DNA from 4 places in the Streptomyces sp. NPDC054757 genome. Region 2 is predicted to be linked to each of the others. Evidence: riboswitches for the same ligand, from Rfam matches in the RefSeq annotation. Region 2 holds a riboswitch; each other region holds the start of a gene.
The links. A riboswitch is a leader RNA that binds a small molecule or an ion and turns the genes downstream of it on or off. The one in region 2 is predicted to bind cobalamin.
Positions count from the first base shown of each region.

Region 1 (7,189 bases), on a different contig from region 2:
TCGGTACGGATGTGGGGCTGCCGATGCTGATGCTCTCGCGCCACTCGATCGACGAGCGGAGCGAGCCGGTGGAGTGGGTGCGCTCGGTCTACCGCGGCGACCGCTACAAGTTCGTGGCCAACCTCAAGCGGCCGGTCGACTGAGGCCGGTCGGCCGAGTCAGGTCCCGGGCGGCGGACCCCCGGAAAGGTCCGCACCAACACCCCTCGGAAACGGCGCTCTCCACCGAAATCCCCCCGGATGAGCGGTGTTGCCGTTCCGGTATGCGGATAGGGGTTCCGTCGGATGAGCATCCTCGCCTAGATTTCCTGCGCGTTGTACCAGGTGCTCAGTGAGGGGACGGACCGCACCATGCCCGAGAAAAGACCGGTGGTCACGCCGGTGCGCGTGATCATCGCGGTATGCCTGATCGCACCCTTTGTCGCCATGCTCTGGGTGAGTTCATACGCGAAGGTGGACCCGGCCTTCATCGGTATCCCGTTCTTCTACTGGTACCAGATGCTCTGGGTGCTCATCTCGACCGCGCTCACCATGACCGCGTACAAGCTGTGGCAGCGTGACCAGCGCGCCCGCAAGGGGGGTGCGTCCGCATGAAGGACGGTGTGAACGGCGTCGCGCTCGGCGTCTTCATCTTCTTCTTCGTCGCCGTCACGGTCGTCGGCTTCCTGGCCGCCCGCTGGCGCCGCGCCGAGAACGCGGCCACCCTCGACGAATGGGGCCTGGGCGGAAGGTCGTTCGGCACCTGGGTCACCTGGTTCCTGCTCGGCGGCGACCTCTACACGGCGTACACCTTCGTCGCGGTCCCCGCGGCCGTCTACGCGGCGGGCGCGGCCGGGTTCTTCGCCGTGCCGTACACGATCCTGGTCTATCCCCTGATCTTCACCTTCCTGCCGCGGCTCTGGTCGGTCTCGCACAAGCACGGGTACGTGACCACGTCGGACTTCGTCCGGGGCCGGTTCGGCTCGAAGGGGCTCTCACTGGCCGTCGCGGTCACCGGCATCCTCGCCACCATGCCGTACATCGCTCTCCAGCTGGTCGGCATCCAGGCGGTGCTCGACGTGATGGGCGTCGGCGGCGAGGGCAGCAACTGGTTCGTGAAGGACCTCCCGCTGCTGATCGCCTTCGCGGTGCTCGCCGCGTACACCTACTCGTCGGGGCTGCGGGCGCCCGCGCTGATCGCCTTCGTCAAGGACGGTCTGATCTACATCGTCATCCTGGTGGCGATCATCTACATCCCGATCAAACTCGGCGGCTTCGACGACATCTTCGCCAAGGCCGGTCACGCCTTCTCGCAGACCAGCCCGGCGACGGGCAAGCCGCGCGGGGCGCTCGCACCGGGCGCGGCGGGCCAGTGGGGCTATGCGACGCTGGCGCTCGGCTCCGCGCTCGCGCTCTTCATGTACCCGCACTCGATCACGGCGACGCTCTCCTCGCGCAGCCGTAACGTGATCCGCCGCAACACCGCGATCCTGCCGCTGTACTCGCTGATGCTGGGGCTGCTCGCCCTCCTCGGCTTCATGGCGATCGCCGCCGGTATCAAGGTGAAGAACGGCCAGCTGGCCATCCCGCAGCTCTTCGAGAACATGTTCCCCGACTGGTTCGCGGGGGTGGCCTTCGCCGCCATCGGTATCGGTGCGCTGGTCCCCGCCGCCATCATGTCCATCGCCGCGGCGAACCTCTTCACCCGCAACATCTACAAGGACTTCATCAAGCCGGGGGCCACCCCCGCCCAGGAGGCCAAGGTCTCCAAGCTGGTCTCGCTCGTGGTGAAGGTCGGCGCGCTCCTCTTCGTGCTCGCCATGGACCCGACGGTGGCCATCAACTTCCAGCTGCTCGGCGGTATCTGGATCCTCCAGACCATGCCGGCGCTGGTCGGCGGGCTCTTCACCCGGTGGTTCCACCGCTGGGCGCTGCTCGCGGGCTGGGCGGTCGGCATGGTGTACGGGACGCTCGCCGCGTACGGCGTGGCGAGCCCGACGCAGGCGCACTTCGGCGGCTCCTCCAAGGAGATCCCGGGCATCGGACAGATCGGCTACATCGGTCTGACGGCGTTCGTACTGAACGTGGTCGTGACCCTGGTGCTCACTGTCGTGCTCAACGCGGTGAAGGCACCCGCCGGGATCGACGAGACCTCCCCGGAGGACTACACGGCGGACGCCGGGGACGAGGGCGTCCAGGTGGAGCTGCCTCCGGCCACGGCGGGAGCACCGGCCGGCCACTGAGCCGGCCGCTCCGCCAGGGGCCGGGTCCGCCGGGGCTGCGTCCGCCGGGGCCTCGCTCCGCCACGGGCCACGCTCCGCCAGGGGCCGTCGCGCCTCCCTTCCGGGGGAGAAGCGCGGCGGCCCTTCTCCGTGCCCCCAGGAGCCCCCGCAGGGCGCCCCTGAACCGCTTCTGAGGCGTCCCGGTGGCCTGCACGCGGCCCCGGCGAAGCGGCCGTACGAGCCACCCTCCCAGGCTCCACGACACAACATATGGGGGGTGCTTTCCGGCGGGCACCCCACATGTATGCTCATGCTCGCTGTCGCCGCAGGGGAATCCGGTGCGAATCCGGAACTGTCCCGCAACGGTGTGATCAGTGCGCTTTCGCGCACCGTGGAGTCCGAGGACCTGCCGACGGCGCATCCGGCTCGACCGAACCGGATGGGAAACGTCCGGGCCTCGCGGTAGGGCCTGCGGACGCCATGCGGTGTGCTGCTCTGCTGTGCCCGTACGCGCCCGTGCCCCCCGCCGGCCCCCAGCCGAGCGAGGGAGAGCGCACCGTGACCATCGCGCCCACCGCACCTGTCTCCGAGCAGGTGGCGGACGCCCCGGGAACCGTACTGCTGCGGACCCTGACCGACCTCACCGCCGATCTCACCGACACCGACCCCGGCAGGGTCGCCGCTGCCGCCCTGCGCGGGCGCAACGCGGCGTCGGACGAGGCGGAGCTGCGGGAGCTGGCCACCGAGGCGGCCGCGGGTCTCATCTCCGAGGACCCCGCGTACTCCCGGCTCGCCGCGCGGCTGCTCACCCGCACCATCGCCGACGAGGCGGCGGGCCAGGGCGCGGTGTCGTTCTCCTCGTCGGTCGCCGTCGGCCACCGCGAGGGGCTGATCGCCGACCGTACGGCCGCCTTCGTCCGGCTGCACGCGGAGCGGCTCGACGCGACCGTCGACCCCGGGGCCGACGACCGCTTCGGGTACTTCGGGCTGCGCACCCTCTACAGCCGCTATCTGCTGCGCCACCCCCTCACCCGCCAGGTCATCGAGACACCCCAGCACTTCATGCTCCGGGTCGCCTGCGGTCTCGCCGCCGACGAATCCGCCGACGCGCTGGCCGAAGTGGCCGCGCTGTACGGGCTGATGAGCCGCCTCGACTATCTGCCCTCCTCCCCCACGCTCTTCAACTCCGGTACCCGGCACCCGCAGATGTCCTCCTGCTACCTGCTGGACTCGCCACTCGACCAGCTGGACTCGATCTACGGGCGCTACCACGAGGTGGCGCGGCTCTCGAAGCACGCGGGCGGCATCGGCCTCTCGTACTCCCGCATCCGCGCCCGCGGTTCGCTGATCCGCGGCACCAACGGACACTCCAACGGCATCGTCCCCTTCCTCAAGACCCTCGACGCCTCGGTCGCCGCGGTGAACCAGGGCGGCCGGCGCAAGGGCGCCGCCGCCGTCTACCTGGAGACCTGGCACTCGGACATCGAGGAGTTCCTGGAGCTGCGCGACAACACCGGTGAGGACGCCCGGCGTACGCACAATCTCAACCTGGCCCACTGGGTGCCCGACGAGTTCATGCGCCGGGTTGGCTCGGACGGCACCTGGTCGCTGTTCTCGCCCGCCGACGTGCCGGAGCTGACCGATCTGTGGGGCGAGGAGTTCGACGCCGCGTACCGCAGGGCCGAGGCGGCGGGGCTGGCGAGGAAGACCATCCCGGCGCGGGAGCTGTACGGGCGGATGATGCGCACCCTCGCCCAGACCGGCCAGGGCTGGATGACCTTCAAGGACGCGTCGAACCGTACGGCCAACCAGACCGCCGAACCGGGTGCGGTCGTCCACTCGTCGAACCTGTGCACCGAGATCCTGGAGGTGACGGACGACGGCGAGACCGCGGTCTGCAACCTGGGCTCGGTCAACGTCGGCGCGTTCGTCTCCGGCGGCTCCCTGGACTGGGAGCGCCTGGACGCGACCGTCCGCACCGCGGTCACCTTCCTCGACCGGGTCGTGGACATCAACTTCTACCCGACCGAGCAGGCGGGCCGCTCCAACGCCAAGTGGCGTCCGGTGGGCCTGGGCCTGATGGGGCTCCAGGACGTCTTCTTCCAGCTGCGGCTGCCCTTCGACTCACCCGAGGCGCAGGCGCTCTCCACCCGGATCTCCGAGCGGATCATGCTCGCCGCCTACGAGGCGTCCTGCGACCTCGCCGACAGGAGCGGCCCGCTGCCCGCCTGGGAGAAGACCCGCGCGGCCCGCGGTGTGCTGCACCCCGACCACTACGCGACCGAGCTGAACTGGCCGGAGCGGTGGGAGGCGCTGCGCGCCCGGATCGCGAGGACCGGGATGCGCAACTCGCTGCTGCTCGCGATCGCGCCGACCGCGACCATCGCCTCGATCGCCGGGGTGTACGAGTGCATCGAGCCGCAGGTCTCCAACCTCTTCAAGCGCGAGACGCTCTCGGGTGAGTTCCTCCAGGTCAACGCGTATCTGGTGAACGAGCTGAAGGAGCTGGGCGTCTGGGACGCGCAGTCCCGTGAGGCGCTGCGCGAGGCCAGCGGTTCGGTGCAGGGCTTCAGCTGGATCCCCGAGGAGGTCAGGGCGCTCTACCGCACCGCGTGGGAGATCCCGCAGCGCGGTCTGATCGACATGGCCGCGGCCCGCACCCCGTTCATCGACCAGAGCCAGTCCCTGAACCTGTTCCTGGAGACGCCGACCATCGGGAAGCTCTCCTCGATGTACGCGTACGCGTGGAAGCAGGGCATCAAGACCACGTACTACCTGCGCTCGCGCCCGGCGACGCGTATCGCGCGGGCGGCGCGCTCCGCCGCCGTCCCCGCCCAGCAGGCCCCGGCCGCCGCCGAAGCGGACGCCATCGCCTGCTCCCTTGAGAACCCCGAGTCCTGCGAGGCCTGCCAGTAATGAGCACCGAACCCCACAAGCCCGAGAAGAACCTGCTCGACCCGGGCTTCGAGCTGACCCTGCGTCCGATGCGCTACCCGGACTTCTACGAGCGCTACCGCGACGCGATCAAGAACACCTGGACCGTCGAGGAGGTCGACCTCCACTCGGACGTGGCGGACCTGGCCAAGCTCTCGCCGGGTGAGCAGCACATGATCGGCCGGCTGGTCGCGTTCTTCGCGACGGGCGACTCGATCGTCTCCAACAACCTGGTGCTGACCCTCTACAAGCACATCAACTCGCCCGAGGCGCGGCTGTATCTCTCGCGCCAGCTCTTCGAGGAGGCCGTGCACGTCCAGTTCTATCTGACGCTGCTCGACACCTATCTGCCGGACCCGGAGGACCGCGCGGCGGCCTTCGACGCGGTCGAGGAGATCCCCTCCATCCGCGAGAAGGCGCAGTTCTGCTTCCGCTGGATGGACTCGGTCGAGAAGATCGAACGGCTGGAGAACCAGGCGGACCGCCGCCGCTTCCTGCTGAATCTGATCTGCTTCGCCGCCTGTATCGAGGGGCTGTTCTTCTACGGGGCCTTCGCGTACGTGTACTGGTTCCGCTCGCGCGGGCTGCTGCACGGCCTGGCGACCGGCACCAACTGGGTGTTCCGTGACGAGACCATGCATATGAACTTCGCGTTCGAGGTGGTCGACACGGTCCGCAAGGAGGAGCCCGAGCTCTTCGACGACGCGCTGCGCGAGCAGGTCACCGACATGATGCGCGAAGCGGTCGAGGCGGAGCTGCAGTTCGGCCGGGACCTGTGCGGCGACGGGCTGCCCGGGATGAACACCGAGTCGATGCGCGAGTACCTCCAGTGCGTCGCCGACCAGCGGCTGACCCGGCTGGGCTTCGCTCCGGTGTACGGCTCCGAGAACCCCTTCTCGTTCATGGAGCTGCAGGGCGTGCAGGAGCTGACGAACTTCTTCGAGCGGCGCCCCTCGGCGTACCAGGTCGCGGTGGAGGGCTCGGTCTCCTTCGACGACGACTTCTGAGCCGGTACGGTCCTGTGCCCGGGGCGCCTTCGCGGCCGGGGCACAGGACCGTACGGGTACTAGCGGAGTTTCACCTCGTCACCGGCGGAGGTGATCGCCATGGTCGTGTGCGTCCCGGAGAAGGCCCAGCGCCAGGTGCCCGAGGCGGTCGCCGTGACCGTGGTGCTCAGGGTGCCCGTGGAGCTGGTCTTCACCGTCCTGACCGTGGAGTACCCGGACGCACCGGTCTTCTTGAACTGAAGCTTCACGTTCTGCTTGGTGTAGCCGTGGTACTTCAGGTCGTTCCAGTTGGCCCGCGAGAGCTTGCCCCTGACCGTGAGCCTGGCCCCCTTGGCGACCGGCTCGGGAGTGGCGTCGGTGGTGAGCGTCGACGCCCGCTTGAAGTCGAAGTGGGCGAGGCTGTCGTGGATCCAGTAGTCGCCGTCCTTCGCCTGGACGGTGGCGTTGACCTGCCAGGTGCCGGCGAGGTCGTTGGGGTCGATGTCCACGGACGACTTGAACGAGGCCGGGTGCACCTCGAAGGTCTCGGTGCAGACCGATGTCGTACTGCTCGACCTGCGGCAGGTGTTCCCGGTCCAGTCGTCGCTGTCGTAGCCGTTCTTCGAGTTGAAGACGCTGACGTGGCTGACGCCCTTCACCCCGTGGTTGTCCTTCACCGTGAAGGTGACCGGGAACCTCTTGACGTCGTGCACCCCCACGATGACGTTGCCCCCGTTGTTCACCACGGTCTTCGTGACCCGGATGTCCCCCTTGCCCTCGGCGTGAGCCGCCGGAGCCCCCAGCACCACCAGAGCCGTGGCACCGGATGCCGCGGCCAACAGCGCGGTTCTGCGCATGTTCCCCTCCTTGATGATCTTCTGACAGGAGTGAGAGTAAGCGCTGGGCGGGAGCGGCTCTCACCGGGCGGTGCGTGCCATGGCCGGATGGCGCGTTCTGTCCCGTCGGGACATCGGCGTACGGGCCGGCGGAAGCGGTGCGGGGCCGGTCTCCCGGTCCGGGTCGCCGTCCCGGCGGGGCAGGGCGAGTTCGCGGTCGATACGGCGCTCGC
Region 1 covers NZ_JBSHBW010000002.1:162,261-169,449, reverse strand. The annotation lists gene ACWGKJ_RS03515 (GntR family transcriptional regulator) at 1-143, shown strand, start outside; gene ACWGKJ_RS03510 (DUF3311 domain-containing protein) at 351-593, shown strand; gene mctP (monocarboxylate uptake permease MctP) at 590-2,221, shown strand; cobalamin riboswitch at 2,505-2,628, shown strand; gene ACWGKJ_RS03500 (ribonucleoside-diphosphate reductase subunit alpha) at 2,759-5,116, shown strand; gene ACWGKJ_RS03495 (ribonucleotide-diphosphate reductase subunit beta) at 5,116-6,141, shown strand; gene ACWGKJ_RS03490 (hypothetical protein) at 6,201-6,977, opposite strand; gene ACWGKJ_RS03485 (hypothetical protein) at 7,038-7,189, opposite strand, start outside.
Region 1: it holds a riboswitch for cobalamin, as region 2 does, so the genes downstream of both, ACWGKJ_RS03500 (ribonucleoside-diphosphate reductase subunit alpha) here and ACWGKJ_RS26680 (cobalamin biosynthesis protein) in region 2, are expected to answer to the same signal.

Region 2 (7,189 bases):
CGAACCGCACCCGCACGGGCAGCAGCCCCAGCCCGGCCACGGACCCGGCGCGCGATTCGACCGTGTCGTCGATGTGCTCGCCCAGCAGCTGGAAACCGCCGCAGATGCCCAGCACCGGACGGCCTTCGGCGGCCCGCCTCGCCAGCGCGTCCGCGAGCCCCCGCTCGCGCAGCCACGCCAGGGCGCGCACTGTGCCACGTGTCCCCGGCACGATCACCAGATCCGCGTCCGCCAGCTCCTCCGCACGGTCCACGAACCGCACCACGACGCCCGGTTCGGCCGCCAGCGCGTCCACATCGGTGAAGTTCGACATCAGCGGCACGGCGCACACGGCGACCCGCAGAACATCCTGCCCGTACGGCGCCGAGACCGCGGACTCACGCACGGTGCCGCGCATCGACACCCGCAGCCCGTCCTCCTCGTCGATGCCCAGACCGTGCGCGTACGGCAGCACCCCGTAGGTCCGCCGCCCGGTCAGCCCGTACAGCATGTCGAGCCCCGGTTCGAGGAGGGAGACGTCGCCGCGGAACTTGTTGACGAGATATCCCGCGACCAGCGACTGGTCCTCGGCGGCCAGCAGCGCGGTCGTACCGAAGAACGACGCGAAGACACCGCCCCGGTCGATGTCGCCGACGACGACCACCGGGAACCGCGCGGCGCGCGCGATGCCCATGTTCACGATGTCGGTCCGCCGCAGATTGATCTCGGCGGGACTGCCCGCCCCCTCGCAGATCACCGCGTCGTACGTGCCCCGCAGCTCGGCCAGGCAGTCCGTCACCGTGGAGAGCAGCGCCTCCTGCCGCCCGCCGTGGTAGCCGCGGGCGCTCATCTCGCCCACCGGCTTCCCCATCAGCACGACCTGGCTCGACCGGTCGCTCCCCGGCTTGAGCAGGACCGGATTCATCAGGGCCGTGGGCTCGACCCGCGCCGCCTGCGCCTGCATGGCCTGGGCCCGCCCGATCTCCGCGCCCTCGCGGGTGACGAACGAGTTGAGCGACATGTTCTGCGCCTTGAACGGCGCGACCTTCACCCCCCGGCGCACCAGCCACCGGCAGATGCCCGCCGTGACCACGCTCTTCCCGGCGTCCGACGTCGTACCGGCCACCAGCAGTCCGCCGCTCATCCGCGCACCTTCCTCACCACGAGAGCCGCCGCGAGCGCCAGCACGGACACCCGGCGCGACAGCCGGACCGCACGCTCGATGTCCCCGTACTCCACGGGCCTGCCACCGCCGTTGAGCACCGCCCGGTGCTCGACCCGGCCGCCGTACGAGAGGGTGCCGCCGAGCCGTACACCCAGCGCGCCCGCGAACGAGGCCTCGACCGGGCCCGCGTTGGGGCTCGGGTGGCCGCCCGCGTCGGACCGCCAGGCGCGCAGGGCGCCGCCCGGGTCCCCGCCCGCGAGGACCGCGAGTACGGCGGTGAGCCGGGCGCCGGGCCAGCCCGCCAGGTCGTCCAGCCGGGCGGAGGCCCAGCCGTACCGCAGATAACGGGGCGACCGGTGGCCGACCATCGCGTCCAGGGTGTTCACCGCCCGGAACCCGGCGAGCCCCGGCACCCCGGCCAGCGCACCCCAGACCAGCGCGCCCACCACCGCGTCCGAGGTGTTCTCGGCCACGGACTCCACGACGGCCCGCGCGATCTGCTGGGCGTCCAGGGCCTGCGGATCGCGTCCGCACAGATGCGGCAGCCGCTCCCTGGCTGCCTCGGTGTCACCGGCGGCCAGCGCATCGCCCACCGCGCGCGCCTCCCGCCCCAGCGAGGTGCCGCCGACGACGGCCCAGGTGGTGGCCGCGGTCAGCGCGATCCCCGCCGCGGGCCGGCCGCGCACGGCCCGCCCGGCCAGCACGGCGGCGCCCACCGCGCCCCCGGCGCAGACCGCGGTGTGCAGGACGCCCCACCCGCGGTGGTCGCGCCAGAGCCGGCGCTCCACTGCGGCGGCGGCCCGCCCGAAAGCGGCGACGGGGTGCCCGCGCCGGGGATCGGCGATGAGGAAGTCCGCCAGGAGGCCCGTGGCGGCGCCGTACACGAAGACACGCTCGGCACGCATGGGGTCAGCAGGCCGGTACGCCTCGGCGGGCCCCTGCCGCGCTGGTGACCGGAGTGTCGGGGCGATCGGGCAGCAGGCAGCCGCGCATGGCGTAGTCCTCACTCAGGGTGTCCGCGCCCTGGTTCGACGTGACCGGCGGTGAGAGTTCCTGGCTCCCGGGGTGCGACCCCCGGTGACAGTGGCGGGACCGCGCCGGATTCGCACCGGACTTCCTCTCCTGCCGCCGTACTGGCCCCGGCAGTCCACCACGGTCGGCGAACACCCGTCAACTCACCCTTGACCTGCGACGAGTCGTTGTGCCGGGCCCCACACGGGCCGCCGGGGCTACGGCGTGACGCGGGGGAGCGGGGCCGTCAGGCGACGATCAGGAAGATTCCGTACGCGACGGCCGCCGCGCAGAGCGCGAAGCAGGCGTACGAACCCGCCCGCACGCCCGGGGTGCCGCCCCGGCCCGTACCGGCCGGTGCCGTGGCGGCGGGTGCGGTCGCGGTGCCCGCCTCCGGCGCGGGCTCACGCGCCAGCCCCACCACGCCGAGCGTGAAGAGGCCGACCAGTCCGACGGTCGCCACGAGGCTGACGCCGAAGACGGTGCCGAGAGCTGCCCAGTCGATGTCCATGGTGGGGTGTCCTTCTCGTTCGGGCCGTCAGACCGTGGCGGGCCGGGTCGGCTCCGGTGCGGGGCCGCCCGGTGCGGGGATGGTGGTCCGCAGACCTTCGGGGACCGCGACGGGCGGCGGGGCGACGGCGGCGATGGCTGTCGTCACCACCCCGGCGGGCTCGTCGGCGACCGCGGGCCCGTCCGGCGTGACGCTGTGCCGGTCGACCGGTGTACGGCGGGAGAGCGCCCAGATGACACCGGAGCCCGCGACCAGCAGAACGGCCACGGCCCCGATACCCCAGGGACCGCGGCCGGTCAGGAACTCGGCGCCCGCGCCTACGAGCGCGGCGGCGGGCAGCGTCAGACACCAGGCGACGGCCATCCGGGTCGCGGTGGACCAGCGGACCACCCCGCCCTTGCGGCCGAGGCCCGCGCCCATCACGGAGCCCGAGCAGACCTGGGTGGTGGAGAGCGAGAAGCCGAGGTGCGAGGAGGCCAGGATCACGGTCGCGGCACCGGTCTGGGCGGCGAAGCCCTGCTGCGGCCTGAGCTCCGTGAGCCCCTTGCCCATGGTCTTGATGATGCGCCAGCCGCCCAGGTAGGTGCCGAGTGCGATGGCGGTGCCCGCGGAGACGATGACCCACAGCGGCGGGTTCGAACCGGGGGCGATGACCTTGCCGGTGACCAGGGCGAGGGTGATGATGCCCATGGTCTTCTGCGCGTCGTTGGTGCCGTGGGCCAGCGAGACCAGGCCGGCGGAGGCGATCTGGCCCGCCCGGTAGCCCTTGGCGGTGGACTTCTCGTCCGTACGGCGTCCGATCCGGTACGTCAGCCTGGTGGCCAGCAGCGCGGCGAGACCGGCGACGACCGGCGCGGCGACCGCGGGGAGCAGGACCTTGGTGACGACCACGTCGCCGTTGACACCGGACGAGCCGACCGACATCAGCGTGGCTCCGATGAGCCCGCCGAAGAGTGCGTGGGAGGAACTGGACGGCAGGCCGAGCAGCCAGGTCAGCAGGTTCCAGAGGATGGCGCCGACGAGCGCCGCGAAGATCACTTCGGTGGTGATGCCCTGTTCGTTGATGATCCCGCCGGAGATCGTCCTGGCGACCTCGACGGAGAGGAACGCCCCGACGAGGTTGAGCACGGCGGACATGGCCACCGCGGTCTTCGGTTGGAGAGCGCCGGTCGAGATGGTCGTGGCCATCGCGTTGGCCGTGTCGTGGAAACCGTTCGTGAAGTCGAACACGAGAGCGGTAATGATCACGATCCCAAGGAGCAGGGTCAAGTGTTCCATTTACCTGGGCAATCGTTCGAGGTCATTGACGCGATGAACGTAGGCAACCCGGGTGAACGGAAGATGAACTGAGCCGGGCGCTGTGGTGACCCTGCCCGGACGCACCCATTCCGCTCATCGCGGCCCGCTTGCCCGCCCGCCTGCCTGCCTGCCGTCGCGGCGTACCGCGGTGCCCGCGGGCCTGGCATCATCGCGGGGACGGGCCGCCTGTGCCCGGGGCGGCGCACCGGGACCGGTGCGTTCCGGATGTTCCGGATGTTCCGGATGTTCCGGATGTTCCGGATGTGGGGTCAGATGTGATGGGGCCAGATGTGAGATGTGATGGGGGAGGGTGCCGTGACGTCCTATGAGACCGGTCCGCTCGCGCATGCCTGGCACGATGTGGTCGCCACCGCCCGCAGGACCGCGTCCGATGGGCTGGTCGTCGGTACATCGGGCAATGTCTCGGTGCGCTGCGGCGATCTGATCCTGGTCACCCCCAGCGGGGTGCCGTACGAGCGGCTCGGCCCCGGCGACACCGTCGCCGTCGACCTGGAGGGCCGCCAGGTGCTCGGCGAGCTGAAGCCGACCAGCGAACTGCCCCTGCATCTCGCCGTCTACCGCGCCACCACCGCCACCGCCGTGGTCCACACCCACGCGGTGCACGCGACGGCGGTCTCCACCCTCGTCCCCGAGCTGCCCGCCGTCCACTACATGGCCGCCGCACTGGGCGGCCCGGTGCGGGTCGCCCCGTACGCGCTCTACGGAAGCGACGAGCTGGCGGCGAACATGCTCACCGCACTCGCCGACCGCTCCGGCTGCCTCCTCCAGAACCACGGCACGGTCACCTTCGGCGGCTCGCTCGACCAGGCGTACGACCGCACCGCCCAGCTGGAGTGGATGTGCAGGCTCTGGCTCACCGCGTCCGCGCTGCCCGGCCGCTCACCGTCCCTGCTCTCGCCGGAACAGCTGGCCGAGGCCGGCGGGAAGCTCCGGGAGTACGGCCAGCCCGGTTAGCCCTGCCGCCCGCTCGGTGCCGCCCGCTCGCTCAGTGCCTTCTGCCCGGCGCTTTCGTCCGGCGTCTTCCGTCCGGCGCCTTCCGCCCACTGGCCTGCGCCTGGACCGGACCGGACCGGATCGGGCCCGGTCCGGTCCGGAGCCGCAGCCACCGCTCCGGCCACGTTTGCTCCGGCCGGGTGGCAGCGGGGCCCGCCCCCACCGACACTGAAGGGGTGCGCCCGGCAACCGCGACGGCAACGGCCGTCACCACCCTGATCGGCGCCGGTGTGGCCGCGGCAGCGGCCGGCCGGCTCGCCGGCGAGGCCGCGCTCAGGACGCCGCAGGGCCGGGCCCTGCCCGCCGAGCCCCGGCTCTCCGTCCACGCCACCGCCCCCGGCCGGATCACCCTCACCCGGTGCCTGGCCTCGCTGCGCCCCGGCGTGTACGGGCTTGAGGGCCCCGGCCTCCACGCGGTCGTCGGGCCGGTGATCGACGGTGGCTCGGAGACCGCCGACACGGTCGTGCGCCGTCTCGACCGGGTCACCTACGGCACGCTCGCCCCCGGCACCAAGGCCCGGCTCACCCCGCAGGTCCACGTCGGGGACCCGCGCTCCGCACTCGGCATCGACCACGCCGACGTGGACATCCCAGGTGAACTCGGCTCGTCCCCGGCCTGGTTCGTACCCGGCCCCCGCCCCACCTGGGTGATCACGGTGCACGGCCTGGGGACCGGCAGGGAGCTGCCCATGAACGTCCTGGGCTTCCTGAACGAGCAGCAGTTCCCGGTCCTCGACATCTCCTACCGGGGGGACACCGGCGCACCCGCGTCACCGGACGGCCTCGGACACCTCGGCGCGTCCGAGTGGCGCGACCTGGACGCGGCCATCCGCTACGCGGTCCGCTACGGCGCCGAGCGCGTCGTCCTGCACGGCTGGTCCACCGGCGCCGCGATGGCCCTGCACGCGGCGGCGGGCTCGGGGATGCGCGACCGTATCAGCGGTCTGGTGCTCGACTCCCCGGTCCTGGACTGGGAGGCGACCCTCGGTGCGCTGGCCGCAGCCCGGCGCACCCCGGCCGTCCTGCTGCCGCTCGCCGTACGGGCGGCCCAGGGGCGTACCGGCGTCGACGGCGACCGCCTGCGGGCCGCCGCCGACCCACGGGCGCTGACCGTGCCCACGCTGATCTTCCACGGCCCCGACGACCGGGTCGCCTCCTGGCAGCGCTCCGTCGAACTCGCTGCGGGCAAGCCGTCGTTGGTGGAGCTGAGGACCGTGGCCGGCGCCCCGCACGGGGCCATGTGGAACGCGGATCCGGCCGGCTACGAAGAGGCCATGCGGCGCTTCCTGACCCCGCTGATGTAGCACCGCAGGGCCGGATCCGGTCCGCAGGGCCTCTCCCGTACGCCCTGCGTCAACCTGTAGCGAGGGGTTCCGTTTGGGCTTTCGGCCCGTCAGAGGCAAGACTGCTCCCCGTGACGTCCCGTAACCCGCGCGACTCCAGACTCCGCCTCGTCCGCCCCCGACCTCTGGTCACGGCCCGCCGCGTCGTGAGCAACCGGCCCATCCGTCCCGCCCCGCGCCCGCCCGCCGGTACACCGGTCCAGGCGGAGCTGGCCCGCCAGGCCAGGGCGGTCCTCGCCGACGCCGTCCGGATCGCCCGCTGGGCGGGCGACGCCCGGCCGGTGCAGGGCGGGGCGCTGGCCGCCCCCGCCGCCGAACACGCCGTACGCGCCCTCGCGTTGACACCGGAAGCCGTCCGGGCGGGCTGGGACCGCGCCCGGCTCGCCGGACTCGTCGAACTGCACGGGGACATCGCCCGCCCCGGCTGGCGGCTGCGCGCCTGGGACGGTGACGACAGCGCGGTGCTGCGCGGCTGGGTCGCCCTCTTCGACGCCTGGTCGATCGTCCACCCGGCAGCCCCCGACGTGCCCGCCACCGCGGTGGCCGAGGTCGTCGAGGCCGTACCGCAGGTCCTCTCGCTGCTCCAGCTCTCCGCGGGGCCCGTGACCGTACCGGCCCTGCTCGACCTGCTCAGGCAGCGCGTCGCCGAGCTGCACGAGGAGCGCTGTGAGGTCCCCTACGGCCCGCAGCCGCAGCCCGAGCCCCCCACGGCGGCGACGCCGCTCCCCGCGCTGCTCGACTGGGCGCTGCGGGGCCTGGCGGCGGTCGGCGCCCTGACCCTCGCGCCGGGCCAGGCGACACTGACGCCGCTGGGCAACTGGGCGGTCTGGGTCAAGCTGGAGCAGATCTGCGTCGCCGCGCAGAGCC
Region 2 covers NZ_JBSHBW010000026.1:41,893-49,081, forward strand. The annotation lists gene ACWGKJ_RS26675 (cobyric acid synthase) at 1-1,123, opposite strand, end outside; gene ACWGKJ_RS26680 (cobalamin biosynthesis protein) at 1,120-2,049, opposite strand; cobalamin riboswitch at 2,173-2,310, opposite strand; gene ACWGKJ_RS26685 (hypothetical protein) at 2,403-2,666, opposite strand; gene ACWGKJ_RS26690 (inorganic phosphate transporter) at 2,694-3,944, opposite strand; gene ACWGKJ_RS26695 (class II aldolase/adducin family protein) at 4,281-4,940, shown strand; gene ACWGKJ_RS26700 (alpha/beta hydrolase family protein) at 5,156-6,283, shown strand; gene ACWGKJ_RS26705 (hypothetical protein) at 6,394-7,189, shown strand, end outside.

Region 3 (7,189 bases), on a different contig from region 2:
GCAGTGCTCGTACCAGTACCGAGGGCAGCCGGACCGTCGGCGCCGAGCAGGTCCGCCGTCGGCCCGTCGTCCACGGCCCGGCCGTGCTCCAGCACGATGATCCGGGCGGCCGTCTCCCGTACCAGCCGCAAGTCGTGACTGAGCAGCAGCACACCCGCGCCGTCCTCCGCGAGCGCCCGCAGCGTGCGGCCCAGGGCGTGTGCGAGGGCCGGGTCCAGGCCGCTCGTCGGCTCGTCGAGCACCAGCAGCTGTGCGCCCGTCACCAGGGCGGAGGCGAGTGCCAGACGCTGCTGCTGGCCACCGGAGAGCTGATGCGGGAAGCGCCGGCGGACGGCTTCCCACTCCAGACCCGCGCGGGCCACCGCCCCGAGCGCGGCGGACTTGCGCGCGGCCCGTCCCTGGTGCCCGAGCGCGGCCAGTTCGGTGAGGGTGCCACCGGCCCTGCGGACCGGATCCAGCACCGTCTCCGGGTGCTGGGGCAGATGCGCGGCCCGGCCCGCCCGGGCCGGGGGGCGCCGGGACGGCTCCAGGAGCAGCAGATCCGTACCGTCCAGCAGGACGCTTCCGGAGAGCCGTACGCCCCTGCGGGAGCTTCCGAGCGCGGCCAGGCCGAGCGTGGTCTTGCCACTGCCCGACGGGCCGACTACGGCGGTGACGGAACCGGCGGGAACGGTCAGTGCGATCCGGTCGAGCAGCGGGCGCCGGGCCCCGTCCGCGTACGCGGAGAGCTCCGGGACGTCGAGGAGCGGCGGGCGGGCGGAGCGGGCCACCGGGCCCTCCTGCGCCCGCCCGGAATACTCACTCGCCGGGCTCACCGGACCCCCCGCTGTCCGGCGAGGGCACTGTCCACGAGCAGGTTGCCGCCGACGCAGAGCGCCGTCAGCAGACCGGCGGGCACCAGCACCGCGGCGGGCTGGGTGAACAGCGCGTCGCTGTTGCGCTCGATGAGCACCGCCCAGTCGGGTGAGGACACCGGCAGCCCCAGTCCGAGGAAGTTGGCGGACGCCAGCAGATACAGCACCACGGAGAACCGGCCGCCCGCGTCGGTGGCCAGCGGGGCGGCCAACTCCCGTGCCAGGTGGCGGAGATGGATGTACGCCCAGCCGCGGCCCTGCATCCGCAGCGCCTCGACGACCGTGCGGGAGGCCGGGGCGAGCGCGGCTCCGCGCACCAGGCGGGCCACGGCCGGGACCTGGAGCACCCCGGCGACCGCCACCAGCCAGTACCGGTCGCGGTGCCCGGTCGCCGCCAGGGTCATCAGTACCAGCAGCCCGGGGAACGCGAGCAGCAGGTCGAGGCCGCGCATCACCGTCTCGTCGAGGCCGCGCCGCGGGCCCGCCGCCAGCAGCCCCAGCGGGGCACCCACGGCCACGCCGATCAGCAGCGCGCCCAGGGCGCTCCCCAGGACCGAGGCACCGCCGTGCAGCACGAGCCACAGCACATCGCGACCCAGGACGTCCGTACCGAGCGGGTGCCCTTCGCCGGACGGCTGCGACGGCAGCGCGCCCCGCGCCGACGGAGCACCCCCGGCCAACCACGGCCCCAGCAGGGCCGCGAGCACCGGCACACCGAGCAGTGTCAGGGCGATCCACGGCAGGCGGTTACGGCCTGGGCGCACGGTCCCGGCCTCCGCCGGCGCGGTCATGCCGTCACCTCCCGGTGCGGTGCCAGGCGGTGGGCGGCGAGGTCGCCGATGAGGTTGACCGCGACAGCGGTGCCGGCGAAGAGCAGCGCGTACGTCTGCACCTGAGGCAGATCGCGGTTCTGTACGGCCTCGACGAAACCGCTGCCGAGGCCGCGGAAGCCGAACACCGCCTCCACCAGTACGGTGCCGCCCAGCAGCCCCTCCACACAGCGGGCGAACTGCTGCGCCGCGGGGCCCAGGGCACCCGGCAGTACATGGCGCAGCACCACCGTCCGCTCCCGCATACCGAGGAGCCGCAGATGCGCGGCGACGGAACCGTGCCGCCCCGCCGCCACCCCGGCCCGGATCTGCCGTGCCAGATCACAGAGGTGACGGGCCGTCAGTACGGTGACGGGCAGCACCAGCACGGTCGGCTGGGTGAGCAGATCGGCGGTGTCCATGCCGACAGCGGTGGCCGGCAGCAGCCCTGCCGCCAGTGAGACCGAGGCGACCAGCAGCAGCCCGAGCACGAACTCGGGTACCGCGTGCAGCAGTACGGCCGCCGTGTTCAGCGTCCGGTCGACGCGACTGCCCTCCCGCAGCCCCGACACCGTGCCGAGCAGCGGCGCCAGTACGGTGACCAGCACCAGCGCCGGCACGCCCAGCAGCAGCGTCACCCCGATACGGCGGCCGATGTCGTCGCCCACCGGCAGCCCGGTGGTCAGGGAGTGCCCGAGGTCGCCGCTGAGCAGCTTGCCGAGCCAGTGTCCGAAGCGGGTCCAGGCCGGCTCGTCAAGACCCAACTGACTTCTCAGCGCGGCCACTTGTTCCGGCGTGCCGAGTTCGCCGCGGAGCACGTCGGCCGTGTCGCCCGGCAGCAGCGAACCGACCGCGAAGACGGCGACCAGCACCACCAGGCACTGGAGGGCCGCCAGCAGGAAACGCCGCAGCACATAGGCGCGCACGTCAGCCGATGCGGACCCGGTCGAACCGGGCCCAGTCGTGCGAGTTGGGCGGCGCGGCGCGCAGACCGCGGACCGATGGGCCGATCGCGTCGTTGGCGTCGGAGAACGCCCACACCAGCAGTCCGGACTCGTCCCGGGCGAGCTTCTGTGCCCGGGCGAGGAGCGCCAGCCGCTCCTTCTCGTCCCGGGTGGTGCGGGCCCGCTCCAGGAGCGTGTCGAACTTCTTCGACGCGTACTGCGTCTGGTTGCGGGCCGCTCCCCCGCGGACCCGCTGCTGGAGGAAGTCGGAGAGGGGCAGGGTGGAGGTGGTGTTGAAGGCGGCCACCCCCTGTGTCCTGATTTCACTGAAGTACGTACTGGACGCACGGGTGTTGGCGGTCAGACGGAGCCCGACCTCACGCAGCTGCCGCCCCATCAGGTCCGCGGCCGCCTCCCAGGTGGCATCGACGGAGCTGGTCTCCACGGTGATGTGCAGCCCCTCCGCTCCGGCCTCCTTCACCAGCTTCCGTGCCTGGCCGACATCGCGTACCCGGGGCGCGATGCCGTTCGGATAGCCGCGCAGACCCATGCCGAACAGGTCGTTCCCCGGCTCCCCGTGTCCGGCCAGCGCGACCCGGACCAGCGCCTCCCGGTCGATCCCCAGCTGCACGGCGCGCACCAGCCGCGGATCGTCGAACGGCTTGCGGCCGGTGCGCAGCAACAACTGCTGGGCGGTGGCCCGCTCGGCGGTCAGCAGCCGCGTCGAGCCCTCCTTCTTCAGCCGGTCCACGGAGGCACCGGCCAGGTCGGCGGCGTAGTGGACCTGCCCGGACAGCAGCGCGTTGAGCCGCGCAGACTCCTCGTTCGCGGGGACGATCTCCAGCTCCGCGATGTGCGGGGCGCCGTCCCAGTGGCCGTCCCAGCCGCGGTAGCGGGCGGTGCCGCCGGGCGTGAACGACACATAGGTGAAGGGGCCGGAGCCGATGGGCTTGCGGAATTCCTTCGTCCCGTCGGGGATGATCTCCGTGCCGGGGCCCGCGAAGACGGTGGGGAACTCGAAGTTGGGCGCCTTCAGTACGAAGACGACGGACCGTTCGCCGTCGGCCCGGGTGGCGCCGGAGTCGATGGCCGACAGCAGGACCTGCGAGGGGGAGCCGGTGGCGGGGTCGGCGGCGCGGCGGTAGCTGTAGAGGACGTCCTTGGCGGTGACCGGCTTGCCGTCGTGGAACTGCGCCTTGCGCAGCCGTATGCGCCACCGGGTGCCGGACGCGTCGCTCTCCCAGGACTCCGCGAGCCGCTTGCGGACGGACATGTCGTCGGCGTAGGTCCCGAGCGTGTCGTACAGGGCCTTGGCGCGGGCCTGGTCGACGAAGTTCGGGGCGACATGGGGGTCGAGGGTCTCCTGTGAGCCGCCGGCCGTGAACGCGGCGCGGAACCGGTCACCGCCTCCCCCGTCCTTCCTGTCCCCGCCGCACCCGGCGAGCAGGCCGGTCGCGGCCAGTGCCAGGGCGCCTCCGGCGGCCAGCGCTCCCCGTCTGCCGAGCACCGGCCGGTGCCGGTCCGGGGCCTCCGTCCGGGCATGCGTCGTCACAGCCGATCCTCTCCGGGGTGTCCTCGCCCCTGCTCGCGGACCGGCGACAGGTCAGTCTCCTGGCTCCCGGATCGTCGCTCACCTCCGCCTTCCCGCCCGCGTCAGCGGACAGTGACATGCAGGAGGACCGCTTCCCGGTCACAGTGGCGGGACCGCGCCGGACTCGCACCGGCTTCCTGATCCCCGTCGCCTCGTGCACTCATTGTGACGTACGGGGCAGAGGTGGCCGGAACCCGGTTCCCGTTCCGTGGTCCGGAGGTCTCGGCTGTCCGGAGGTCTCGGCTGTCCGGCGGCCCAGGGCCGATGGAACCGGATCGGCCGGGGTCACTAGGCTGCGGCCCATGACATCCCCCCTGACCGGCGGTCCGAGAGCCGAGCCCGTGATCCTCGACGCCGAGGAGCTGGCTGCCGATCCGGAGTTGGCGGCCGGGCTCGCCGAGTCCGCTCACCGGATGCTGGCCGACCTGGTCGGAGCGGGCGCAGCGCTGGGCTGGGTCGAACCGCCCGCGCCGGACGAAGTGGCCGGACTTCTCCGCCGTGTCGTCCGCGCGGCGCGGGCGGGAGACGCCGGCCTGCGCGCCGCCTACCTGGACCGCCGCATGGTGGGGCTCGGGTACTGGCTGCGGTACGCCCGGCCGACCCACCGGCCGCACGCCGATGTGGAGAAGATCGCGGTGGCCGCCGAGGCCCAGGGGCATGGTGTCGGCCGGGCGCTGACCGCCGGCCTGATCACCGATGCGCGGAAGGCGGGTATCGAGGTGCTCACGCTGGACGCCCGTGGCGACAACACCAGGGCTCTGGAGCTCTACCGGTCGCTCGGCTTCACTCCGTACGGGCGCCTCCCCGGCTTCGTCGCCGTCGGCGAGGACCGCTACGACACGGTTCTCTGCATGCTGGACCTGCGCCGCCGGGACTGACCGCCCCCACCCGCCATCGTGCCGTTTGATCCGTCAACTGCACTGCTTGGCACGGCAGTTGGTCCGTACACCGCACCGGCCGGAGCCCATGGGCGGCTCCGGCCGGTGGGGCCTCACGGCCGGTCGGCCGTGCCGCCGTCGGCGGGCGCCGCCGTACTCTGCCGGCCGCCGGGGCGCGTCGCCGTCCGCGTGTCGTCCAGGCTGTCCCGGGCGGCCTGCGCGACCGCTTCGGGGGTGATCCCGAACTCGGAGTAGAGGCGCTGGTAGTCCGCCGACGCGCCGTAGTGCTCAAGGCTGACGATCCGCCCGGCGTCGCCGACGACCTCGCGCCAGCCCTGGCCGACGGCGGCCTCGACGCTCACCCGGGCGCGTACCGCAGGCGGGAGCACCTCGTCCTGGTAGGCGGCCGGCTGGAGGGCGAACCATTCGCGGCACGGCATGGACACCACCCGGACCGTCAGATCACCGGCCAGCAGCAGAGCACAGGCGTCCAGTGCGATCTGCACCTCCGAGCCGGTCGCGACGATGATCACGTCGGGCTCGGAGCCCCGGCCGCGCTCGGTGAGCACGTACCCGCCCTTGGCGGCCGCCGCGGCGGGGGTGTGGCCGGAGCCCGGACCACGGTCGAGTACGGGGAGGTTCTGCCTGGTGAGGACCAGTCCCGTCGGCCGGTCGGTGTGCTCAAGGATGGCGGCCCAGCAGGCGGCGGTCTCGTTGGCGTCACCGGGCCGTACGACGTCCAGGCCGGGGATGGCCCGCAGGGCGGCGAGGTGCTCGACGGGCTGATGGGTCGGACCGTCCTCGCCGAGGCCGATGGAATCGTGCGTCCACACGTACACGGCGGGCAGCTTCATCAGGGCGGCCAGCCGGACGGCGGGGCGCATGTAGTCGGAGAACGTCAGGAACGTGCCCCCGTACGGCCGCGTCAGGCTCTGCAGGGCGATGCCGTTGAGGATCGCACCCATGGCGTGCTCACGGATACCGAAGTGGAGGGTCCTTCCGTACGGTCCGCCCTTCCACAGCTCCGTCTGCCGGTCGGCGGGGAGGAAGGACTCCACCCCCTCCATGGTGGTGTTGTTGCTCCCGGCCAGGTCCGCCGATCCGCCCCACAGTTCGGGGAGTACCGGCGCGAGGGCCCCGAGGACTTCGCCGGACGCCTTGCGGGTGGCCATGCCCTTCTCGTCGGCCGGGAACGCGGGCAGCGCGTCGGCCCAGCCGCCGGGCAGTTCCTGCGCCTGGAGCCGGTCGAGGAGGGCGGCCCGCGCGGGGTTGGCCGTGCGCCAGGCGGAGAAGTCGCGCTGCCACCGGGCGTGGGCCTCGGCGCCGCGGTCACGTACCGCACGGGCCCTGCGCAGGACGTCGTCCTCGACGGTGAAGGTGCGGTCCGGGTCGAAGCCGAGCAGCTTCTTGGTGGCCGCCACCTCCTCGTCGCCCAGCGCGGAGCCGTGCGCCTTCCCGGTGTTCTGCTTGGTCGGCGCGGGCCAGCCGATCAGGGTGTGCAGCACGATCAGCGACGGGCGTCCGCGCTCGCTCCTCGCCTGCTCGATGGCGTGGAGCAGGGCGTCGACGTCCTCGGTGTACGCTCCGTCGCCCCGCCAGTCGACGTCCTGAACATGCCAGCCGTATGCGGCGTATCTGGCGGCCACGTCCTCGCTGAAGGAGACGTCGGTGTCGTCCTCGATGGAGATCTGGTTGGCGTCGTAGAACAGCACCAGGCTGCCGAGTTCCTGGTGCCCGGCGAGCGAGGACGCCTCGGATGTGACGCCCTCCATCATGTCGCCGTCCGATGCGACGACGTACACCTGGTGGTCGAAGGGGCTCCTGCCCGCGGGGGCGTCCGGGTCGAGCAGACCCCGTTCCCGCCGGGCCGCCATGGCCATGCCCACCGCGCTCGCCAGCCCCTGACCGAGCGGCCCCGTGGTGATCTCCACTCCCCTGGTGTGCCGGTACTCCGGGTGGCCCGGCGTCGCCGAGCCCCAGGTGCGATACGCCTCCAGGTCCGAGAGCTCCAGACCGTACCCGGAGAGGTAGAGCTGGATGTACAGGGTGAGGCTGGAGTGGCCGCAGGAGAGCACGAACCGGTCCCGGCCGAGCCACTGGTCGTCGGCCGGGT
Region 3 covers NZ_JBSHBW010000006.1:109,859-117,047, forward strand. The annotation lists gene ACWGKJ_RS10875 (ABC transporter ATP-binding protein) at 1-770, opposite strand, end outside; gene ACWGKJ_RS10880 (ABC transporter permease) at 812-1,645, opposite strand; gene ACWGKJ_RS10885 (ABC transporter permease) at 1,642-2,589, opposite strand; gene ACWGKJ_RS10890 (ABC transporter substrate-binding protein) at 2,591-4,159, opposite strand; cobalamin riboswitch at 4,192-4,391, opposite strand; gene ACWGKJ_RS10895 (GNAT family N-acetyltransferase) at 4,501-5,076, shown strand; gene tkt (transketolase) at 5,190-7,189, opposite strand, start outside.
Region 3: it holds a riboswitch for cobalamin, as region 2 does, so the genes downstream of both, ACWGKJ_RS10890 (ABC transporter substrate-binding protein) here and ACWGKJ_RS26680 (cobalamin biosynthesis protein) in region 2, are expected to answer to the same signal.

Region 4 (7,189 bases), on a different contig from region 2:
CACCCAGGATGCCCAGCACCCGCGACTCGGTGGTCAGGGTGGACCAGGCCCGCCAGTCGGTGGGCCCGTGCGCGTCCAGCAGGGAGCGCAGCGCCGAAGTGTCGGCGGTGCCAACGGACTTACGGGCCCGGGCGTCGGCGCGGGCCCGTTCGCGCTGCTCGTTCATCAGAGCGGTGAAGCCCGCACGGTCGACTTCGACGCCCTGCTCGGCCGCCATCTCCAGCGTGAGGTCGACGGGGAAGCCGTAGGTGTCGTGCAGCAGGAACGCCTGCGCGCCCGGCAGCGTGCGCCCACCTTCCGCCCTCACCTTGGCCACGGCGGTGTCGAGCACGGTGGTGCCCTGCTTGAGGGTGGTACGGAAAGCGTCCTCCTCGCCGTACGCCTGGTCGCTGATCCGCGCATAGGCCTCGGCCACCTCGGGATAGCTGGGCGCCATGCAGTCCCGGGCCACCGGGAGGAGCTCGGGCAGGGCCGGATCCTGGTGGCCGAGCTGGCGCATGGAGCGCACCGCGCGGCGCACGATGCGGCGCAGCACGTAGCCGCGGCCCTCGTTGCCGGGAGCGGTGCCGTCGGCGAGGAGCATCAGCGCGGTGCGGACGTGGTCGGCCACCACGCGCAGCCGTACGTCGGTCTCCTTGTCCGCCCCGTACCGGACACCGGCCAGCAGCGCGGCCCGGTCGAGGACCGGGCGCGTCTCGTCGATCTCGTAGAGGTTGTCCTTGCCCTGGAGGAGGGTGGCCATGCGCTCCAGGCCCATGCCGGTGTCGATATTGCGGCGCGGCAGCTCGCCGAGGATCGGGTAGCCGGACTTGCCGGGGCCCTCGCCGCGTTCGTACTGCATGAAGACGAGGTTCCAGAACTCCATGTACCGGTCCTCGTCGACGGCCGGGCCGCCCTCGCGGCCCAGTGCGGGTCCCCGGTCGTAGTACAGCTCGGAGCAGGGACCGCAGGGGCCGGGTACGCCCATCGACCAGAAGTTGTCCTCGTCCCCGCGGGCCACGATCCGCTCGTCGGGCAGCCCCGCGATCCGCCGCCACAGGGCGCGCGCTTCGGAGTCGGAGTGGTGGACCGTGACCCAGATCTTCTCCGGATCCAGGCCGTAGCCGCCGCCGTCCCGTGCGTTCGTGGACAGCTCCCAGGCGTAGGCGATGGCCTCCTCCTTGAAATAGTCCCCGAGGGAGAAGTTGCCGTTCATCTGGAAGAAGGAGCCGTGCCGGGTGGTGCGGCCGACCTCCTCGATGTCCAGGGTCCGTACGCACTTCTGCACGCTGGTGGCCCGCTCCCACGGCGCGGCCGCCTCGCCCGTCAGGTACGGCTTGAAAGGCACCATGCCGGCGTTGACGAACAGCAGCGTCGGGTCAGGGGTGGGCAGCGGCGCGCTCGGGACGACCGTGTGGCCGCGTTCGGCGAAGTAGTCGAGGAATCTGCTGCGGATGTCGGCGGTACGCAAAGTTCAGTGCTCCGGTGGATCGGTCGGACAGGAAGGGGGCCGGACAGGAAGGGGGAACGGCCGCGCTGGTCTGGATGCCGGGGGCCGGAGAATGCCGCGCCTCCGGATCCTTCGGACGCCGGACGGGTGGCCCGCACCCGCCCAAGGCGCCGGTGGCAGGCCAGAGTTGTTTCGGTGCGCGGGGAAGTCGGCAGGCGGCAGGGTTCCCCGGGCGCGTCCACGGTCACAGTGTCGAGGAGCGCGGCCCCGATGCCGCCGCCGCGCGCCGGACCCGGCACGGCGAGTTCACCGACATCCCGGCCCCCGCGCCGCCCGGCGGCCGTGTGCGGTGGCGTTCACGCCGCTCTCGCACCGGTACGGGAGACGGGGTGCAGGGCCGCGTACTCCAGCGGCGCGGACGGATCGACCGAGACATCGAGCGGGGCCGGTCCGGCCCCCGCCCGGACCAGGAGATCACCGACGGCGGCGACCATCGCGCCGTTGTCGGTGCACAGCTTCAGTGGGGGTACCCGCAGCACGATCCCGGCGGCCCGGCAGCGCTCCTCGGCCAGCGCCCGCACCCGCGAGTTGGCGGCCACCCCGCCCACCACGACGAGTGTTCCCACCCCGTGCTCGCGGCAGGCCGCCACCGCCTTGCGCGTCAGCACATCGGCCACGGCCTCCTGGAGCGAAGCCGCCCCGTCGGCGAGCGGCAGCTCTTCGCCTTGCAACCGGTGCCGCTCGGCCCAGCGGGCGGCCGAGGTCTTCAGCCCCGAGAAGGAGAAGTCGTAGCGCGCGTCACGCGGACCGCTCAGCGGCCGGGGGAACGCCACGGCACGCGGATCGCCCTCCCGCGCGGTGCGGTCGATGGCGGGCCCGCCCGGGTACGGCAGTCCGAACACCCTGGCCACCTTGTCGAAGCACTCCCCGGCGGCGTCGTCGATGGTGTCGCCCAGGTGCTCGATCGGATCCCGCGCGAGGTCCCGTACGAGAAGCAGGGACGTGTGCCCGCCCGACACGATCAGCACCATGCACGGGTCCGGCAACGGCCCGTGCTCCAGTGTGTCGGCCGCGACGTGACCGGCCAGATGGTGCACGCCGTGCAACGGCACCCCCAGGGAGAAGGCCAGGGTCTTCGCCCCGGCCAGACCCACCTGCAACGCCCCCGAGAGACCTGGTCCCGTGGTGACCGCCACCGCACCGATGTCCGACATCCGCAGCCCGGCCCGCTCCAGCGCCTCCCGCACGACGGGAACGAACGAGTGGACGTGTGCCCGTGCGGCGATCTCCGGGACCACTCCGCCGAAGCGGGCGTGCTCGTCCATGCTCGACGCCACCGCATGCCCCAGCAATCGCCCGTCCCGCACCAGACCGGCGCCCGTTTCGTCACACGACGACTCGATCCCGAGCACCACCGGAGAACCCACGACAACCTCTTTCGCATACGGAACGCAGTTGCAAAGTATATGCAATAAGGTACGCCGCCGGCCCGTCACCGCAACGGCGCGGGGGCCGGCCTCCAGAGCTCCACCCAGCCCTGCTCCGGATTTGGCATGGGCTTGATTGACCGCCTGGAGAAGCGATCCGTACGCTGCGCGTGTAGTGATGGCATAAGGAAGCTGGTGAGATTCCAGCACGGTCGCGCCACTGTGAGCCACGCCACCGGAAGGTGGCCGGCAAGTCAGACACTGAGCCCTCACTCCGCCCGCATACGCAAGGGACGCACGATCCCAGAAGGAGGGCTCACCTTGAGCAGCGTTTCCACATCCCGTCCGGTGGCCACACCGGTTGTCCTGCCGATCTCCAAGTCCGTTCTCTGGCTGGTCGGTACCGCGCTGATCGCGCTGGCCGTCTACTACTTCATCGGCGTCGACCAGGGGGCCGTGTCGGTGTTCGGCAACGACATGCACATTCACGAGTTCGTCCACGACGGCCGCCACTTCCTCGGCTTTCCCTGCCACTGACCCTCCGCCGCATCTGGACGTACGGACAACTCGACATGGAAAAGAAGCTCATACTGCGCGGCGTTCTCGCCGGCGCAGTCGCGGGCCTGCTCGCCTTCGTCTTCGCGCGGATCTTCGCCGAGCCGCAGATATCCAAGGCCATCGACTACGAGAGCGGCCGCGATGCCGCCCAGGCCGCCCTCGACAAGGCAGCCGGCCTGATACCGGAGGCGGGCGGCCCCGAACTGTTCAGCCGCACCATCCAGGCCAACCTCGGCATCGGCGTCGGCATCGTCTTCTTCGGTATGGCGATGGGCGCCCTGTTCGCCGTCGCCTACACCGTCTGCCTGGGCCGCACCGGCGGTCTGCGGGCCCGCTCCCTGGCGCTGCTCGTCGCCGCCGGCGGGTTCCTCGGCATGTATCTGGTGCCGTTCCTGAAGTACCCGGCCAACCCGCCCGCGATCGGCCACGAGGACACCATCCAGCAGCGCAGCGCCCTGTATCTGATCATGGTCGTGTGCTCCGTGGCCTTCCTGGCGGGAGCGGTGTGGCTCGGCCGACGACTCCAGCCGCGCTTCGGCAACTGGAACGCCTCCCTCCTCGCCGGCGCCGCATTCGTGGTCGCGATCGGGATCGTCATGCTGCTCCTGCCGCAGCTCGGCCATCTCGCGTCCAACAAGGAGAACTTCGGCCATCACGCCACCGAGACCCCGCTGCCGCTGACCGACCCGAAGGGCCACATCGTCTACCCGGGCTTCCCGGCCGATGTGCTGTTCGACTTCCGCTTCTACTCGGTCGCGGCCCAGCTCATCCTCTGGACGGCCATCGGCCTGGTCTTCGCCCCGCTGGCCGAGCGCCTGCTCCGGCCCATGCGACCGGATGCCGCCGCCCCCTCGCAGGAGCCGGACACCGTTCCGGCATGAGCGGTCCACCCACGGCGAGCGCGGCGATCGAGGAGATCGCCGCGCTCGGCCCGTTCTTCGGCGTCCGGACCCATCCGCCAGGTACGGAACCCCCCGGGCCCTGGCGGCGGATCACCGGCCCACTGCTCGAAGCCCGGGTGACAGGCGTACGGGAGTGGCTCGCCGCGGCAGGCGGGCAGCCGCCCGAGGCGGTCGAGACCCGGGTCGCGGCATCCGTCGCCCATCTGGGGCTGGCTGCCCGGCTGGTGTCACCGGCACTGGCCGCCGCCGTGCTGTACGGGCTGGTGCCCGCCCCCGGCCTCGCGGACCTCCGATGGCAGCCTGTGACCGGCGGCCCGGTCCCCTTGTCGCTGCCCGCCGATGCTTTCACCGAAAGGGCTTTTGTCGAGGGGGCGGTGACTGACGGGGCTTCTGCCGTCGGGGCCCTCACCGGCGAACTCTCTTCAGCCGCGCCGCCGGCCCGGCTCGCCGCCGAGCTGGGCAGTCGTCTGGTGGACGGCCCCCTGAGCGAACTCGCCCATGCGATGGCCGAGTTCTCGGTCTCCCCGCACATCCTCTGGGGCAACACCGCATCGGCCGTCAACGGAGCCGCGACCATGATCACGGCAAGCCGCCCAAACCTCACCGCACGGACCCGCGCCATCAGCTCACTGCTTCTGGCGCGGCCCCCACTGCGCGACGCGAGCAGCGTGCGGCCCGACGGAGTGTTCCGGCGGCGGAGCTGCTGCCTGATCTACCGCGCCGCGCCCGGCGCCGCGGGGGCCCTGTGCGGGGACTGCGTACTGTCCCGCTGACCAGGCCGCATCACGTCATCCGCCACTGCCCCCGGTCTTGCCGGGGGCCGGGCTGCGCGCTCTGCTAGGACGTGTTTCGAAAGTCCCGCCTGGCCGACGACGCCTGGCACGCACGCTCGCCGCGTTGTCGGAGTCGTCCAAGTACGTCCAGTACGAGGACGATCCTCCGCCTTGCGATCGCACGCGCCAGGCGCCGTCGGCCCCGCCCTTCGGGCGGACGGCGCTACTTTCGAAACGCGCCCTAGTGGCCGATCTTGTCCAACTCCACGAGTTCCTCGTCGGAGAGCGAGAGTCCCGCACCGGCTGCGTTCTCGCGCAGGTGCGCCACCGACGAGGTGCCGGGAATGAGCAGGATGTTCGGCGACCGCCGCAGCAGCCAGGCCAGGGCGACCGACATCGGTGTCGCGTCCAGCCGGGTGGCCACGGCGGAAAGTGCCGTGGACTGCAGTGGGGTGAAGCCGCCGAGCGGGAAGAAAGGCACGTAGGCGATGCCCTTGGCGGCGAGTTCGCCGATCAGCTCGTCGTCCTGACGGTAGGCGAGGTTGTACATGTTCTGTACGCACACGATCGGCGCGATCGTCTGCGCCTCGGCGACCTGTTCCGCCGTCGCGTTGCTCACTCCGAGGTGCCGGATCAGGCCCTGCTGCTGGAGTTCGACGAGGGCCGCGAAGGGCTCGGCGAGCGAGCCGGGCCGGGGACCCGTGGCGTCGCCGAGCCGGAGATTGACCACGTCGAGCGAGTCGAGGCCGAGGTCCTCAAGGTTCTCGCGTACGGCGCGGCGCAGCTCCTCGGGCTGCCGGGCAGGGATCCAGCCGCCCTGCTGATCGCGGACCGCGCCGACCTTGGTCACGACGTGCAGTGACTCGGGGCAGGGGTGCAGCGCTTCACGGATCAGCTGGTTGGTGACGCGCGGTCCGTATGCGCCGGCGGTGTCGATATGGGTGATCCCGAGGGCGGCGGCCTCGCGCAGGACGGCGAGCGCGCCGTCACGGTCGGCAGGAGGGCCCATGACCCCGGGGCCGGCGAGCTGCATGGCGCCGTAGCCGAAGCGGGTGACGGTCAGATCGCCGAGGGTCCAGGTGCCACCGGGCAGGGACGCGGAAGGTCTGTTCATGGTTTCGCTCATGCCGTCGATGTTCGCTCGCGGACAGGCGGCGCATCCAATACCGACACAGCGCCCTGTCATACCCGGTAGGTATCACAGAGATACGCTGTGGCCATGGACACCCTGGAGACCCGTGAGCTGAGGTACTTCGTGGCCGTCGCAGAGGAACTGCACTTCGGCCGCGCCGCCGAGCGCCTCGGCATGGCCCAGCCACCGCTGTCCCGGGCGATCCAGCAGCTCGAACGGCGCCTCGGCGTCTCCCTGCTGGAACGCAACCGCCGCGGCGTCTCCCTGACCGGCGCCGGAGAGACGCTGCTGCACGAGGGCCGCGCAGCACTCGACGCGACCACCGCTGCCGCCCGCCGCACCCGTCGCGCCGGCGGCGCCGGCAGTCCGGGCGGCCCCCGCAACCGCCTGGTACTGGCAGTGAAGGCCGGCGCGTCCCACGAGCTGATGCGCAAGCTCCTAGACGCCTACGCGGCCGAGCCCGACGCCGCTGAGATCGAGGTACTGCCGAGCGGCACATGTGAGCAGGGAGAAATGCTGCGCGACGGCCGCGCTGATGTGGCGCTCATGCACGCGCCGTTCAATTCCCTCGCCGGGTTCGACAGCGAGGAACTGATGGCCGAGGGACAGATCGCGATCCTGCCCGCCTCACATCCCCTCGCCGCGCAGAGGACGCTGTCCCTGGCGGACGTCAGCGACATCCCCGGTCTTCCGCTCGCCCGCTGGTCCCGCCGCGGCACGTACCCACCCGGCCCGGGCCCCGAGATCCACGACCAGACGCAGCTGGCCCAGCTGATCGCCCTCGGACGCACCGTGGCCGTCTTCCCCGAGTCGGCCAGCGCCTGGCTATGGGCCGAGCACACGGCCGTGCCCCTGACCGACGCACCCCCCGTCGTCACCCACATCGCCTGGCCCGCGCACAGCCGCTCCCTCGCCCTTGCCGGACTGATCCGCACGGCCACACGGCTATGACCCGCTGACTGCCCACT
Region 4 covers NZ_JBSHBW010000023.1:105,408-112,596, reverse strand. The annotation lists gene alaS (alanine--tRNA ligase) at 1-1,450, opposite strand, end outside; gene tsaD (tRNA (adenosine(37)-N6)-threonylcarbamoyltransferase complex transferase subunit TsaD) at 1,786-2,856, opposite strand; cobalamin riboswitch at 3,019-3,141, shown strand; gene ACWGKJ_RS25185 (CbtB domain-containing protein) at 3,178-3,393, shown strand; gene ACWGKJ_RS25180 (CbtA family protein) at 3,429-4,295, shown strand; gene ACWGKJ_RS25175 ((2Fe-2S)-binding protein) at 4,292-5,089, shown strand; gene ACWGKJ_RS25170 (aldo/keto reductase family oxidoreductase) at 5,331-6,203, opposite strand; gene ACWGKJ_RS25165 (LysR family transcriptional regulator) at 6,309-7,172, shown strand.
Region 4: it holds a riboswitch for cobalamin, as region 2 does, so the genes downstream of both, ACWGKJ_RS25185 (CbtB domain-containing protein) here and ACWGKJ_RS26680 (cobalamin biosynthesis protein) in region 2, are expected to answer to the same signal.